Regions from separate parts of the Psychromonas aquatilis genome, predicted to be linked through region 3. Evidence: predicted binding sites of a transcription regulator. Region 3 holds the regulator's gene; each other region holds the start of a gene.
The links. The regulator sigma-54, encoded in region 3, starts transcription at its own class of promoters, with help from an activator protein. The targets are predictions, from matches to a motif close to GTTGGCACGNNNNTNGNNT.

Region 1: the regulator sigma-54 is predicted to act here: its motif matches at 2,333-2,351, upstream of V6256_RS11105 (CsbD family protein).
Region 2: the regulator sigma-54 is predicted to act here: its motif matches at 1,585-1,603, upstream of V6256_RS01230 (BON domain-containing protein).
Region 4: the regulator sigma-54 is predicted to act here: its motif matches at 1,599-1,617, upstream of V6256_RS04430 (formate/nitrite transporter family protein).

The regions. Positions count from the first base shown of each region.
Region 1 covers NZ_JBAKAZ010000043.1:788-5,008, forward strand. Annotated here, with positions in the region: gene V6256_RS11095 (cation:proton antiporter) at 1-800, shown strand, start outside; gene V6256_RS11100 (5'-nucleotidase, lipoprotein e(P4) family) at 1,216-2,049, shown strand; gene V6256_RS11105 (CsbD family protein) at 2,419-2,610, shown strand; gene V6256_RS11110 (ribosome recycling factor family protein) at 2,812-3,207, opposite strand; gene V6256_RS11115 (DUF938 domain-containing protein) at 3,403-3,984, shown strand; gene V6256_RS11120 (MarR family winged helix-turn-helix transcriptional regulator) at 4,138-4,221, opposite strand, start outside.
Region 2 covers NZ_JBAKAZ010000003.1:55,743-59,963, forward strand. Annotated here, with positions in the region: gene V6256_RS01220 (bile acid:sodium symporter family protein) at 1-648, opposite strand, end outside; gene V6256_RS01225 (hypothetical protein) at 651-857, opposite strand; gene V6256_RS01230 (BON domain-containing protein) at 1,638-2,009, shown strand; gene V6256_RS01235 (DUF1328 family protein) at 2,162-2,329, shown strand; gene V6256_RS01240 (hypothetical protein) at 2,345-2,539, shown strand; gene V6256_RS01245 (hemerythrin domain-containing protein) at 2,627-3,058, shown strand; gene V6256_RS01250 (diacylglycerol kinase family protein) at 3,214-4,221, shown strand, end outside.
Region 3 covers NZ_JBAKAZ010000008.1:90,478-94,698, reverse strand. Annotated here, with positions in the region: gene mgtE (magnesium transporter) at 1-214, opposite strand, end outside; gene V6256_RS03770 (HPr family phosphocarrier protein) at 229-513, opposite strand; gene rapZ (RNase adapter RapZ) at 510-1,352, opposite strand; gene V6256_RS03760 (PTS sugar transporter subunit IIA) at 1,368-1,811, opposite strand; gene V6256_RS03755 (RNA polymerase factor sigma-54) at 1,907-3,352, opposite strand; gene lptB (LPS export ABC transporter ATP-binding protein) at 3,379-4,104, opposite strand; gene lptA (lipopolysaccharide transport periplasmic protein LptA) at 4,105-4,221, opposite strand, start outside.
Region 4 covers NZ_JBAKAZ010000010.1:56,501-60,721, forward strand. Annotated here, with positions in the region: gene V6256_RS04420 (aspartate dehydrogenase domain-containing protein) at 1-185, opposite strand, end outside; gene V6256_RS04425 (DMT family transporter) at 246-1,118, opposite strand; gene V6256_RS04430 (formate/nitrite transporter family protein) at 1,897-2,841, shown strand; gene acnA (aconitate hydratase AcnA) at 2,914-4,221, shown strand, end outside.

The DNA.
Region 1 (4,221 bases), on a different contig from region 3:
CTGATCCTATTGCCGTGATGGGTATTTTACAATCTGCAGGCGCGCCTAAAAGTATTGAAACAGTGATTGCCGGTGAATCGTTATTTAACGATGGCATTGGTGTGGTTATTTTTGTGCTTTTATTAGGTGCTTTATCCAGTGGTGATATTCCTACAACTTATCATGTAGCTCACTCGTTCGCAGTTGAAGCGGGCGGCGGTATTGTTTTTGGTTTGGTAATAGGGGGGATTTTATATTATCTACTTCAAAGTATTGATAGCTACCAAGAAGAAGTATTGCTTACTTTAGCAGGCGTTATTGGTGGCTATGCATTGGCAAGTCATTGGCATCTGTCGGGCCCGCTTGCAATGGTCATGATGGGGTTAATGGTCGGTAATCATGGTCGTAGTATGGCGATGAGCGACAAAACACGCCATTACGTTGATTTATTTTGGGAACTGATTGATGAAATTCTAAATGCCATATTATTTGTATTGATAGGGCTTGAAGTTGTCATGATCGTATTTTCGAGTAACTTGTTTATTGCCAGTGGCTTAACTATTTTAATCGCATTACTCGCACGTTTAATTGTTGTCGGTATCACAACCACTACATTTAATAAGCAATTAGCGTTGCCATCTGGCGCGTGGAAAGTATTAACCTGGGGTGGTTTGCGTGGTGGTATTTCGGTTGCACTCGTATTGCAATTACCTGATGGAACAGAGCGTGATATTTTACTGGCGCTAACTTATGCTGTTGTAGTGTTTTCCATTTTAATTCAAGGTTTGAGTATTGGTAAAGTAGCCAAAACGATTCGTTAAATATAAAGACGAAATCGTGGAGAAGACGAAACATAGAGATCGTGGACATCAAGAGATCGTGGACACCCATTAGTTGATCGTAATGAATTCATAAGGTTACGATTTAAAGTCATTGGGTGTCCTGAATTTTTATTGGGTGTCCTGAATTTTTACTGCATTTTTGCATTGGGTGTCCTGCATTTTTACTCTGCATTTTTATATTAATTTTTGCTAGCTGTATTTTTTGTCATCAAACCTATTACCTAATCTAGCTTATCGCCTTTCTGTTCTTTCTATTTTTATTTTTTACTATTTTGCAGTAGAAAATTCCTTTTAAAATGACTAAGTAGTTGTTATTTAAATAACTAATAGACAAATAAAGGTTATGAATATAATGTGTTTTTGCATTTTTTATCAAAATACACATGGAGACCCAATGAAGACACTTTCAAAATGCTTTTTAGCCGTGGCGTTAGCGACTACAGTTGTTTCTACTTCTTTTGCCGAAGATAAGGCATTTACTACAAAAGACCTAAATGAAGAGTCTGTCTTAGCATTATCATGGATGCAAAATGCAGCTGAATTTAAAGCGCTATCTTACCAAGCATTTAATATTGCTAAGTTAAGATGGGATATGGATAAGCAAGCGGGTAAAAAAGCGATTATTGTTGATGTTGATGAAACGATTATTGATAACAGCCCATTTAACGGCGGTTTAATTGGTAAAGACTACGGTTATAACGAGGCAAGATGGAAAGAGTGGGCGGAAGATAAAAGTGCTACTGCCATCCCAGGTGCTGTTGCATTTTTAAATCACGTTGTAGAAACGGGTGGTGATGTTTTTTACGTGACTAACAGAAAATCAATGCCAGAAAAGAATATAGATTTAAAAGCTGTCACTATGGAGAACTTAATTGCATTAGGCTTTCCGCAAGTAGACGAAAAGCACATGATGTTAAGAACAGGAAGCTCAGAAAAGCAGGAACGTCGTGATAATGTTACTGATATGGGATACCGCGTTGTTTTATTAATGGGAGATAGCCTAGCAGATTTTGATGAAGCTTTTGATGGCGATACAATGGATTCTCGTAACGCTGCAACAGAAGCGAATAAAGCAAAATTTGGTGAGCAGTTTATCGTACTACCAAACCCTACTTACGGTGCTTGGGAAGGTGCGGTATATGGTGGTGGTAAGTGGTATAAAAAATCTTCTCAAGAAAAATCTGAGTTAAGACAATCAACGTTAAGAAAATTTACTTTTAGCGAATAAAGCCGATTAATTTTCTCTGCTAATAAACAAGTACTTCTTGGGCTATTTATGCTTTTAAATAGCCAGTAAAAGAGAAGTGCTTGCATAACCTCACTATTAATCCATCTCTTCCCTTGTAGTGGTACAGTGATTTCTCTCCTACTACCAACCTAGCTTTCTTTTAGGTCTCCATCGATGCCTCTACCTATGAAAGAGTGACAATTTAAACTGTAAAACTTACAGGAGAATCTTGCTTTTATTTTTTTAATTTAAAAATATATATTGTAATTCAATGATTTATGTTTTTGGCATGTAACTTGTAACAGTATTTAGTAAGACCGTTAATACGGTTTTGTTATCGTATTTTTTAACTAAGAAAGGAGTTATATAATGAACAACGACATAGTTAAAGGTAAATGGAAACAAGTTTCAGGTACATTAAAAGAGAAGTGGGGCAAGCTAACCGATGATGATTTACAGGAAATCAACGGTGATTTAGAGGTCTTCCAAGGTAAAATGCAAGAAAAATACGGCATGGGAAAAGAAGAAGCTAAAAAAGAATTTGAACAGTTAGATCTTTAGTATTAGTTAGCTTTGCTTTTAAGGGCCTATTTAGGCCCTTTTTATTTTATCGACATAACTACCTAGCGTATCACATTGACTCAACAGATCTCTCGTACCATAAACAATACATTTAGCTTGATATCAAAACGAAATTAGATGTAATAAATTCGCCATTAAGTCTATTGCAAATGGGCTGTTTTACTCGGTGCTTTGCTGTTTTTATTCAGCTAAATCTTCTGCTTTATCGATGGCTATTCGCGCCTCAATAAGGGTACAGCCGGTTTCTACTATTAAGCGATTAATGGTCATATCAGGGGTAGATCGTACCAGGGTTACTAAATCGACACTGGGTTTGGGTAAACCTTTATCAATTACTTCCAATATCCAACCTACTTTTTTAGATTCGATGTTCTCGGCTAAGTGTTGTCGCAGGTGTTTGTTAACCTCAATAAGTTGCTCTGGTTTACCTGTCAGTAACCAGTTTTTAGAGCGGCGAATGCGCTTTATAGTACAACCATTTACCGTAAAAATATTTATCATGGTTGTTTTACAATCAATACGGTGTAGAAAGTTATTTAACTTAATTGAGCATATTGTTGATGTGTCATTGAGCACAGCTTATTCCAACAGGGTTTCTTGATATTTAAAAGTGAATAATAACGTTTACGATCATGATTAGCGAATCGGCCTTGCTAATGAAAAACCGATAGTGAGCGTTAGGTTCACTTCTCTAAACTAGACGAAACTCAGCTAGCCATGTATAACCGAGTATATTAAATATTATTGTCGCTTAATGCTAAAGGGAAAAGCATGTCAAAGAAAACAGCCTCTTCTTGTGAACGTAATCAACAGGTTATCTTAGATCAACTCACTCGCTTATTGTCAGATAGACAAGGGGTATTGGAAATTGGCTCTGGTACTGGGCAGCATGCCGTTTATTTTGCGCCGCATTTAGCGCATTTAACTTGGCACACTAGCGATACTGTAGACAACCATGCCAGTATTGAGGCTTGGATGGCTGAATGCCCAAGTGAAAATATTCGTTCTCCTTTTGTATTCTTATTTGGGGAGCAAGCTTGGCCAGAGGTTGAGATAGACGCTATTTTTACTGCTAATACGACTCATATTATGCCTAAAGAGGCAGCGAAGTTGATGATGGAAATGATCGCTGTTAATTTACCTAAAGGTGGATTGTTCTGCCAATACGGGCCATTTAATGTTGATGGAGAATACACCAGCGAAGGTAATCGTGACTTTGATTTACACTTAGAGAAAGAGGGTTGTGGTGGAATCAGGAATATTAGTGAATTAACAGTATGGGGGAAAGGCCTTCAACTTATTGAAAAAATCCCAATGCCTGCGAATAACTTTTTATTAGTGTGGCAACGTTAACATCGATTAAACCTAAAATCTGATGTTAAGTTTAATGATAAAGAGGCTATTTTTTAAAATAAAAGCAGGGATTTGTCTAAGTAAGGTGAGTATTTATTGAATCCACTGCTGTTTATAAAGATAGCGGCTAATCCTGATCTGACGAACTCGCTATTATGATTCGTCACCTTGGATTTTACCGACTAATAATACCGGTGCAGCATCTAACTCTGTTGCATCCATCATTGAAGCAATACG
Region 2 (4,221 bases), on a different contig from region 3:
AGATTGTGCATTAGCAGGGAAAAACTTGGTACTTAAGCCCGTTGCTAAGCCTGCATTTTGCACACCAACCTCAATAGATATGGTACGTTTTTTGGCCTTGTTCATACCAAATAATACACCTGAGTAGAAACCCAGTATATAACCGGCAAAGTTGTGTACGGCAATGGCTAAGATGACGACCAATCCTGAGTGTAAAAACTGACTGCCAAATACGGCTGCAACACCGCCCACGATCGCAGCAAAAGCTAATACAGCAACGCCAGGCATAACGGCTTGCACATCTTTAAACCAATGTTTGTTATGAAATAAAATATTTAGCATGGAGCCGATAGCAACGGGTAGCAGAGTAACTAGTAGCATAAAGCGGAACATGCCCCAACCATCCATTTCGACTGATTGGCCCACTAAGTAATTCAACCACAGCGGTGTTATCAAAGGTGCAATGACGGTTGACACAGTGGTCATACCCACCGAAAAAGCAACATCACCTTTAGCCAGATAGCTCATGATATTAGAAGATACGCCACCTGGACAAGTACCTACTAAAACCAAGCCCAGTGTTAAACCAGGTGAGAGATCAAACAGGCTAGCCACACCAATGGCTAATATCGGCATCACGGTATATTGGATGATAGAACCAATAAAAATATCTAATGGCGTTTAGCCAATATTTTGTAATCTTCTTTACCCAATGTCATGCCCATAGCAAGCATGATAACCCCTAGTACAATGATCTGAGTATTGCCTGTCACCCAAGAAAAAGTCGCGGGTTCTATAAATGTCACCGCTGCTGCTAAAACAATAACTAATGCGGTAAACCGACTCAACTGTTGACTAATCACCCCTAAAAAATGCATCTCTAAATCCTTTTAAGACAAAAAATTCGAGTATACGTTTAAAGCAATTATATCTTCAACAGGTTTCTGTTTTAGTACAGAGGTTTTATTTGCTCAAAGTGACTTACGTCTGACATTACCGTTACCTTTCTTTAAATTCCAAAATTTCAGGGGTCAAACCTTGCCTTTTGCTATTACTTTCTATTGACAGGGAATCAGCATAAATTGGCTATTTCAACGGATAATAGAGCAAACAATTTAAGGTGCTTTGTGCCCCAAAGTAAGGTAGAAAGTTGAAAAGATATTCTTAGTCTAATGGCCATAAAGAGCAATTATATCAATGACCCTTTTGGCATCTTATTATGAATTAAGCGTTATGTGATTTAATGTCGTCATAGAATATAACTTGATGGTTGAGCTATACCTCCATTTCCCATACTCACCTAAAAAAGACTATAAGGCCTATCTTTAATTTAAAGATTCCATTAAATATAAGCCAACGCTGACCTAACTAAGCGTGATAACTCACCTAAATAATGTACTTAACAGGCTGATTCACTCTTCTTAGAGCTTAAAACATCAATAATACAATCCACTCTCTTTGTATCTTTATAATCAAGTTAAAAAAGTAAAAGTGGCCTATAAATACTTGATAATTATTACACCCTCCCCTGTAAATAGTTCATAACTAACGTAAAGCCAACACCTAAAATAAAATAAAAACCCAATAGAAACAATAAGATAAAAAGTTGGCACGACTATCGCTTTAGTATCATTAAATATCAACTAGAGGAGAAAAACATGAAGAACATAACAAAGATTGCCCTTTCGACTGTACTACTGACTTCATCAACGTTGGCATTTGCATCTGAGCAAGATTGGAAAGGTGAATCCCTTGATGCATGGGTAGACGGTAAAGCTGAAACCACTTTATTACTTAACGCCGAACTTAACTCTTTCAATATTGATACTGACGTTGAAGATGGCATTGTCACTTTAACAGGAGAGGTAAACAGCACTCTTGAGAAGTCATTAGCTGAAGAGTTAATTAAGACCTTAGATGGCGTAAAAGGTGTTGAAAATAAACTGACTATCAAAGATGAAACAGCAGCCGTCAGTTCAGACAAAAACAAAGTAACCACCAATGTGACTAATAGCTTATTAATGTCTTAACAAGTTCGCAGATATAAATAGGTAACTCATCTACAGCAACAAAAAGACAAGCGTTACCTGATTATAACAACAAGAACTATAAGAACCATCATTGCTTCGATAGCAGTCAGCAGTGATGCACTTTACACATTATATAATTTAGGAGAGATGTCATGATTCGCTGGGTATTTCTATTTTTAATCATCGCTTTGATTTCAGCCGTTTTAGGTTTTGGCGGCATCGCCGGTGCAGCAGCAGGGATAGCTAAAATAATCTTTTACCTATTCATTGTATTATTTGTTGTATCACTTGTTATCAATGCCATAAATCGCCCCAAATAATAGTAGGAGAATGTAATGAAAAACTTAACATCATATAAATGTTTCGCCGCAATCGGTGCCGTATTACTGTTACTGAGTGCTTGTAGTGAAGGCCCTGCAGAAGAAACAGGTGAGCAGCTAGATGAAACCGCAACTGATATTGGTAACAGTATCGAAGATACCTGTGAAGATGTGAAAGACACATTAGATGCAGCAGATAAAGACTGTTAATACTTAAATTATTTATGAGTGTAGAAAAATGATTAACGTCATTTTCTACACGCTCTTTTTAATCGATTAAAGAAGGATAAATAAATAATGAATAACATATTTGAAAAATTACGTGAAAGCCATGAAAAACAACGCCTATTAATGTCTGCATTGGTAACAACATCAGGTGATACCGCTGCACGTAGAGAGTTTTATAGCGATCTAAAACAAGAATTAGAACAGCATGCCATTGCTGAAGAACGGTATTTTTATAAACCTTTAATTGAAAAGGATAAAACCGTTGAAATGTCTAGACATGGTATAGCTGAGCATCATGCTATCGATAAAATTATTGCACAGCTTAATGATACCGACTTTAACTCTCCAGGTTGGTTAACCATAATGCATTCACTACAACACAAAGTATCGCACCATCTAGAAGAGGAAGAGCAACGTTTCTTCCAAATGGCAGGCAAAGTATTTACAGAACAACAAAAAAGCCAGCTAGCCAAAGAATATACTCAAGAGATGGCAAGTTAATTTAAATTAGGTCGCGTTAAATTATCGTAATTACATGACAACACAAACAATACTATTCCCAGTGATAATGAGTTAATGTAATTACACTTAAGCCTGTCGAAGAGATACCCATACATCTAACAACCTAGGTGTATGGTTTTATGAGGGATAACAGTATGTTCATTACAAAATATTATGTTTTAGCTGCATTTTTAAGTTTTGCACTGGCTTGTATTTTTGATCTTTTACTATTAAAAATACTGTTTATTTGGCTAACGATTTCTTTTGCATTAGTCAGTATCGCTTATCTCTTCGATATCCACTCTATTTTCCGTAAAAATAGCGATGGCAAAATAGCCTGGTGGATACGCTGGGCTTTTATTCCTTTTTTACAGGGTGTTCGAGCTTATAATTATTGGGCAAGAAAGCATGATAGTACGCCACCGATACAAAAAATCACCGATAACTTATACCTTTCTAGACGGCTACTAAGCTCTGATCTCGAGTATTTAAAGTCACAAAACATTGATTGTATCGTCGATACCACTGCAGAGTTTGCAGGATTAGAAAGCGCTATGACCGATAAGCATTTTGATTACTTAACTATCCCTGTATTAGATCATAAGGCACCTTCCTTACATAAATTACGTCATGCACTTAATTGGATTGATACACAACTGTCACAATCTAGATCGGTTGTCGTTCATTGCGCTCTAGGACGAGGTCGCTCTGTATTTGTGATGGCAGCCTACCTATTAAGCCAAGACTCGAGCCTAAATGTGGACCAAGCATTAGCAAAAATTCACTCTATTCGTCAGTCCGCTAATTTAAATAAAAAACAACGTAAAATATTAACCGCAATTAGCAAACAGAAGAAACTACAATTATCTGAGCATACTTGGATGATTGCCAACCCTGTTGCTGGGGGTGGAAAATGGCAGCAACATCAACAACAGTTAATCCGAGAACTAACCACTAAACACCGTTTGAAGATAAAACAAACAACCCCTGAGATTTCAGCAACAACATTAGCTAAAGAAGCCAAGCAAGCTTCAGCAAATAAGATAATTGTGTGTGGTGGAGACGGCACGGTAACGGAAGTCGCCAATCAACTCACTAACACTGATATTACACTCGGTATTGTGCCATTTGGTACAGCCAATGCGCTATGTCATGTTTTATAT
Region 3 (4,221 bases):
ATTCTTCTAGAATTTCACCATGTTGGTCGTGATCAGTTAGGTTCCAAAGTACTTTACGGTTAGCTGGCGGAGAGGATTCTAAAAGAAAAGCAACATCGTTGGCTGGCATTTTATCTAGAATACTACGAGCTAATACAAAGCGGCCATTTTCTATCGCCTTTTTAACTTCTTGAAGTCGTAGCTGGGTATTGTCATTTTTATTTTTGTCCAGCATCCTAGCTCCTGATTTTATTCTTCTTCTAAAAACTTATTCTCGATGAGTTCTGTGACAGCAAGCATTGCCTCTTGTGCTTGCGGGCCTTGTGCTGCTATCTCGATTTCTTGCCCTAAACAAGTTTCTAGGACCAATAAACCTAAAACACTACCAGCATCGGCTTGTTTGCCATTATGTGTAATGGTGATTTGTGCATCAAATGCATTGACTAACTCGACGAGTTTGATTGTCGCTCTAGTATGTAAACCCAATTTATTTTTTATTGTAATTGTTTGCGTAATTATATCCAATGGGGTCACTCCTTTAAGCATTTGTGCTCTATTTGTATTTGATATTTATGTTTAAATCGTGCTGCTATCTGTTCTGTAACATAAACTGAACGGTGGCGACCACCAGTACAACCAATGGCAATGGTGACGTAATTACGATTATTCTGTTCTAAATGAGGTAACCAATTTAAAAATAAATTCTCTATATTTATAATGGTTTCTTTAACCACTGAAAATGAATTTAAATAGTCTTGTATTAATTTATCTTTTCCTGAATAAGCTTTCAGATCTTTTTCCCAATATGGATTAGGTAAAAAGCGTACGTCAAAAATGTAATCAGCATCTTCAGGATGTATGTACTTAAAGCCAAAAGATTGAAATATAATAAGCAGATTGCTTTTTGTTGAGCCTTGCAAATATATTTTTAAATGTTCATTTAGGTTATGTACAGATAACGACGTTGTATCAATAGAGAGGGCTGCCATTGATTTTAATGGCATTAGCATTTCGCTTTCTAAATCTAATGCTTGAGATAATGAGAGTTTTTGCCTAGAAAGTGGGTGGAGGCGACGTGTTTCGCTATAACGACGTATTAATTCACTGGTTAGTGCATCAATATAGATGATTTCTAATTCAACTTTTTGTTGTAAGCCTACAATGAGTTGCTCAATCTCTTCAACTTTCGCAGGCATATTACGAACATCTAAACTGACAGCGACCTTGTTATCTTTAGGATCTAACGTATCAATTAATTGACCTAATAATTGATACGGAACGCCATCGATGCAGTTATAACCTAAGTCTTCGAGTACATGGAGGGCAATTGTTTTTCCTGAGCCAGAGCGCCCACTGATAACAATTAACTTCATATGCACTCCTTTTACTTATAGGGTTAATAACTCAAATAATTGCTGATTGTCTTCTGCATTACGTAATTGACGAAGAAATTGCTTATCAAGTAACTTCTGACTAATTTCTGATAACGCAGAAAGGTACTCTTTGCATTGATCTTCAGGCACAAAGATTGCGAATAATATATCTACTTTATTACCGTCATATGAATCGTAATCAATCGCCGTTTCACATTGTAAAAAAATAGCTGTTGCAGGTAGCTCACGAGAAATCTTCACATGGGGAATAGCAATCCCTGAACCAACACCTGTTGATCCAATTTTTTCTCTAGCAATTAAACTTTCAAATAAGTCTTGAGAGTTTAATGCTAATTTTTCAGCAGCAACAATGCTAATTTTTTCTAATGCAGCTTTCTTACTTGCACAAACTGCGTGACTAAATACTGAGTCTTTATTTAATAGAGTAGATATTTTCATAATAAATTTTAACTGTTTTTAATGGACGCGAGAGTTTAACAGGTTAGCAATAAATGACTATAGTTAATCTCACTTAAATTATTCCATATCAAAATCTAAAGTAATTGTTTGCGCTGGTTTGATGGCGGAATCCCTAATGATTCTCGGTACTTAGCAATCGTACGTCGCGCAACTTGAATACCTTTTTCCTCTAGTAATTTTGTTATTTTATTGTCACTTAATGGCTTGTTTGCCGGTTCTGCAGCCACTAATTTCTTGATTAAAGCGCGTATTGCAGTCGATGAGCATTCACCACCACCATCAGTTGTCACATGGCTTGAGAAAAAATACTTCAACTCATATATGCCTCGATGAGTGTGCATAAATTTTTGTGTAGTCACACGTGAGATTGTGGATTCGTGCATATCTACTTCAAAAGCAACATCATTTAAAACCATGGGTTTCATTGATTCATCACCATATTCAAAAAATGCTTGTTGTTGTTGAACAATACAGTTTGATACTTTTAATAGTGTTTCATTGCGGCTTTCTAAGCTTTTAATAAACCATTTAGCTTCCTGTAAATGGCCTTTAATAAACTGTGAGTCTGTTTTGCTAATATTACTACTGCATAAATTTGCATATTGTTGATTAATAGATAAGTTAGGATCACAGTCTTGATTTAATGACACTCTCCATTGCCCATTAACTTTCTTAACATACACGTCAGGTACGATGTATTGTGTTGTGCTTGTTTCAATACTGTTGCCTGGACGCGGCTCTAAGCTTTGAATTAGGCGCATTATTTCCGAAAGCTGCGTTTCTTTAAATTTGCTTTTGCGGGCAAGTGTTCGATAATCTCGATTGCCTAACAAATCCATATATTCTTCGAGTATTGTAATGGCTTCGTCACGCCACGGAGTATCTTCTGGAAGCTGGCGGAGTTGGATTTGTAAACATTCTTTTGTAGTACGAGCTGCAACCCCCAATGGGTCGAAATGTTGAATGCGTTTTAAAACGACTTCTATCTCATCTAGTTCTATTTCATCTATTTCTGTTTTTAAACTCGTTAACAGACTTTCACAATCAGTTGTTAGATAACCCGATTCATCAATCGAATCGATGATAGACATTGCTATTATTTGATCCGTCTCGCTGAACGGTGTTAATTGCATTTGCCAAATTAAATGATCTTGTAATGATGTAGATGATTCACCCTGATAAACAGTATCTTCACCATCATATGCCACTGCATTAGAGGAGGTGCCTGTTATTTGTGGGGCACTATATGACTCTTCCCACTCTTGTTCTACAGGTAAATCCTCAGAGAATTCTTGTTGTGTGATCGCTTCTGACGTATCAACCTGGCTACTATCGACTTCCTTAACCGTTGCCTCAGTCCCTGTTTGGTCATCTTGTTCTAAAAGGGGATTAGAATCTAAAGCATTTTGAATCTCTTGTTGTAGATCAAGAGTCGATAGCTGTAATAACCGTATTGCTTGTTGTAATTGGGGGGTCATTGCTAATTGCTGACCCATCCTCAACTGTAGTCCTTGTTTCATCAAAGCATTTATTCCTAGCGCTTAACTTAAAGTTTAAACCCTTCACCTAAATAAACACGTTTTACATGTTCATTCGCTAGTATTTCATCTTGAGTGCCAACGGCAATAATCTCTCCATGACTTACTATGTATGAGTGCTCACAAACATCCAATGTTTCTCGCACATTGTGATCGGTAATTAATACACCTAATCCTCTATCACGCAGTTGTTGAATAATATTTTTAATATCGATTACAGAGATAGGATCGACCCCTGCAAAAGGTTCATCTAGTAAAATAAACTTAGGTTCAGTTGCAAGTGCTCTCGCGATTTCAACACGGCGTCGCTCACCACCAGATAAACTCATCCCTTTATTGTTGCGGATGTGTGTGATGTGAAACTCTTCTAATAATGTATTAAGTTTTTCATCTCGTTGAGCTTGTGTTAATTCTTTACGAGTTTGCAGTATCCCCATAATATTATCGGTAACGGTTAAACGTCGAAAAATAGAGGCTTCTTGAGGCAAGTATCCAATCCCTTTTTGAGCTCGAATATGCATCGGGTTGCTGGAAATATCTTCATCGTCAATGACAATACTTCCTTCATCTTGTTTTACTAAACCAACTACCATATAGAATGAAGTTGTTTTACCAGCGCCATTAGGGCCTAGTAAACCAACAATCTCGCCAGTTCTAACTGTTAAACCAACACCGTTAACAACTGTACGTCCTTTATAGCTTTTAACTAAGCCTGTCGCGCGTAATTCAGCCATTTATTTTTTTCCTGATGTTGTTTTATCTTTTTCAAATTGAGCGGGTAAAAAGATGGTTTTAACGCGTTCTGTCTGGCTAGAGTTTACATTTAACTCTTGCGAGTCTAAGTAGTACTC
Region 4 (4,221 bases), on a different contig from region 3:
GCCAAAACAGCATCAATATCAAGGCATGGTTTACAGTTAAAATAATCAGCAAATATTTTGGTTCTAACAGGATCTCTACCTAGAACAGCAACCAATTCATATTCAGGAAGGCGTCCATCATGTATGGCTTGAGCAATTGTTTGGCTTAAATATCCACAACCAATTAACGCTAACTTTTTTTTCATCTTAATATTCCGATCTTTTAGAGTTCTACTCACAATAATGCGTTGTAAAATACTTGCTAACTACACGCTCAATCTCAATACGATAACGCCTATAAATGCGGCCGACAGCCCCAACACTTCCTGTGTAGTAAAGGAATCCTTCAACACAACACGAGAATAAAGCAAAATAATTAAAATGTTCATGCCAGAAATAGCAGACACTAAGCCTGTGTTACCAATCGCAAACGCAGATATGATTGCGATCATGCCAAAGAAGTTAGTTAATCCAATCAACAAACCACAACCAAACGTCCTACCACCAGACCAGCTAGGTCGAGGATCATTTTCATCAATAACCAGTTTGTTGCGATTAACAAGCCAGCTAATAGCAAACAGTAAGCTCCCAAAACCAAACATCGAGGTTAAGGTCGCAAACAAATCTGCATTAAGGAGCGTCGACTGCTTACCCAATAAGTCATTAAAAGAAAAAAACAAGGCTGCTAATAAGCCCCACTGCGCACCCTGTAAGTTACTGAATGAGATGTCATTGGAGTAGCGGATAATATAAAGGCCGCCAAAAATAATAAAAAAACCAACCAGTTGCATTGTTGTTAGCGCTTCTTGCCATAGCAAATACGCAAACATCAATACAAATAAAGGGGTTAGCCCTGACAAAATACTAATAAGGGATGCTTTTCCCACTGAAAAGCCTTTATGTAAAAAGCCATTAGCAGCAAAAGATCCAAAACCAAGCGCTAAACCAACGCACAGATCTTGCCATCCATACCATTTTTGATTAAGTATGGTCATAGTGGAAAGGCTAATAACAAACCCAATAAAAAACACACCAAATAACAGTAAATTACGGTCCATCGCTCGTTGCGAAGTCCATTGATACAGTATGCCGCGAGCACCAAAAGAAAGGGTTGCCAGTAGCGCAAAAATTATCCACATAAAATACGTTTCCTTTACAGAATGTGTAACGTAAAAATCGTCTCTTTTAATCAATCATATTGATTTTTAAGCTAATGAAAATGATATTAAACTAACCTTTCAAAAAACCACATTTTCTAGCGTCATTTCGAGTTTCTAAAAAATGGATAGTGTATTGATTTCAAAATTGAAATAAAGATCCAAAAATAAGAACTTAAATTCCATATATGGTAAATAAAAGAAAGCTAGCAATATTGGAAGTAGAATAACGTGAGATTATCTGCCTATAGAAGCCTAAGAAATCCCTCTAAGCCCCACAAGATCTTAAGATCCTTATCTTGTAAAATTTATACTCATCAAGTAAAGCTTACACGGCTGATGCTGATTATATTAAATTTAATATTACAATCGACTAGTTTAAAACAAGAAAAAATAAACCTATATAACTGATAAATAATAGTTTTTATTCTTATCGATTAATGCTCCCTCTTCTTCTCCTATCTTGGCACAGTGATTGCAATTACCTCTGTAGTTAATGTAAAAATTTATTGGTTGGTATTTAAAATCATAGATAACAAAGTAAGAAGGCAACGTATAGCTTGCCCTTTTATTTACCTAGAAATATCCAGAGTCTATTTGTAAAAGAAACTTAAAACCTTGCTTAAAGAAACAATAAACTGAATAAGGATGTCGACACATTTCATCTCAATACCATCTACAACAGCTTATTTTTATTATTCATTTTGCAGTCCTTCTTTAAGTTATTTTTAATTTATTTTGAGTACCTAAGAGAAAACTTATGACAAATAAAACAACATTCAATAAAAGAGCGTTGGGTCAGCAACAGAACTCATACGATATCGAAAAGATTAAAAACCGTATTGCGATGAATAACATCGAGCAAGGCAAGAGTGAAAGAAAAAAAGAACGTAAAATAGAAGCAGAGCAATATAAGCAAGTCATTGTAAAGCGTATCGATAGCACTTTTAGGCATGCTGATGATATTTTACAATTAGCGATCCACGAAGGTAAAAGCCAAATAGAAAGACCCATGATCGGTTTATTATTATCATCATTTGCAGCCGGTATGATCATCGGCTTTACAGTACTCGCAGTCGCAGTGCTTACCAGTATTTTAGGCAGCACCGAAGGCATAAACCGCCTATTCATCGCTTTCTTATATCCCCTTGGTTTTGTGTTATGTATTTTAAGTAGAACACAGCTCTTTACTGAACATACCGCCACAGCTGTTTACCCACTACTCGACAAATCCACTGATGTCGCTGGTGTGTTAAAACTTTGGGTGATTGTTATTTTGGGTAACTTAATAGGCGGGTTTATTATTTCCAGTTTACTGTTTGCTGCTGAACCTGTTATCCATGCAAAACAAGGGTATTTACTCATTGCAGAGCATGTATTGCAGTATGATTCTACAAGTTTGCTGGTTAGTGCCCTGTTAGCAGGTTGGTTAATGGCCATTGGCGCCTGGACGATTCTTTCCACCCACTCAACGTCTAGCCAAATTCTGTGTATTTATATTGCTACATTTCTTATCGGCATTGGTGGACTTCACCATTCTATTGCCGGATCGGTTGAATTATTTATTGGATATTTAATGTCTCCAAATATTACATTAATCACAATAACACCAGTTATCTTATTAACTTTATTGGGTAATGCCATTGGCGGTAGTATTTTTGTTGCATTGTTAAATTATGGGCATATAAGAGGTCTCAATAAGTAATAAAACATGATCGAATCACAACTAGATTGAATTTTACAATTAAAGCATTTTAAGCGTAATAAGGAGAGTAAAGTGACATCATCAAACAAATACTTATCAAACTTGACGGTTAACGGTAAAGACTACAACTATTTCGACCTATCAAGCTTAGATATTGATATTAACCGACTTCCTTTAACTGCAAAAATTTTATTAGAAAACTTACTTCGTCACAGTGAACAACTGTATGTGCAAGAAGATGATATTAAAGCTTTATCCAAATGGGATACTAAAGCTGAACTTGATACAGAGATTGCATTTGTGCCATCTCGAGTCATCTTACAAGACTTTACTGGTGTCCCTGCTGTTGTTGACTTAGCGGCAATGCGTAATGCAATGCTAGAACTGGGCGGCGATGCAAATAAAATCAATCCGTTAAAGCCTGTAGATTTAGTCATAGACCACTCCATTATGGTCGATGAATTTGGTAAAGCAGACTCCTTTGAAAAAAATACTGAAATTGAAGTCGCCCGAAATAAAGAGCGTTATCAGTTTTTAAAATGGGGACAAAGTGCATTTGATAACTTTAAAGTTGTACCGCCGGGTAAAGGCATCGTGCATCAAGTTAATTTAGAGTACTTAGCAAGAGTTACCTTTGTTGATGACCAACATGATACTCCCCTGTTATATCCCGATACGCTAGTTGGAACCGATTCCCACACCACCATGATCAATGGACTAGGTGTATTAGGCTGGGGTGTTGGTGGTATAGAAGCTGAAGCCGCGATGCTTGGCCAGCCAGTTACCATGTTAATTCCGGAAGTAGTCGGCATGGAATTAACCGGTAAATTACCAGCAGGCGCAACAGCAACAGACTTAGTGTTAGCTGTTACCGAAAAATTAAGAGCACACGGTGTGGTTGGTAAATTTGTCGAATTCTTTGGTTCAGGCATCCAGCACCTAACAGTGGCTGACCGTGCAACGATTGCCAATATGTCACCAGAATATGGCGCAACCTGTGGTTTATTCCCAATTGACCAACAAACATCAAAATATCTCGAGCTAACAGGCAGAAGCCAAGAGCAAATCGATATCATAGAAGCCTATGCAAAAGCGCAAGGTATGTGGGGAAGTGAGTCGCAACAAAAAGCTGAATACCACGCCCAAGTCAGCCTCGATTTAGAGCAAGTCGTACCAGCGATTGCAGGCCCTAAACGCCCACAAGACCGAATTGATTTAGACCAAGCAGCACCCGCTTTTGAAGACTGGATCAAACAACAAAACGAGCTAACAATCATTCCACCAGAAAAGCAGAAAAAACGCTTTGACGATGAAGGTGGTACTGAAAATATTGGCTCAACAGATATGGCACCCAAAACATCCGCCTCTTATCACCTAGAG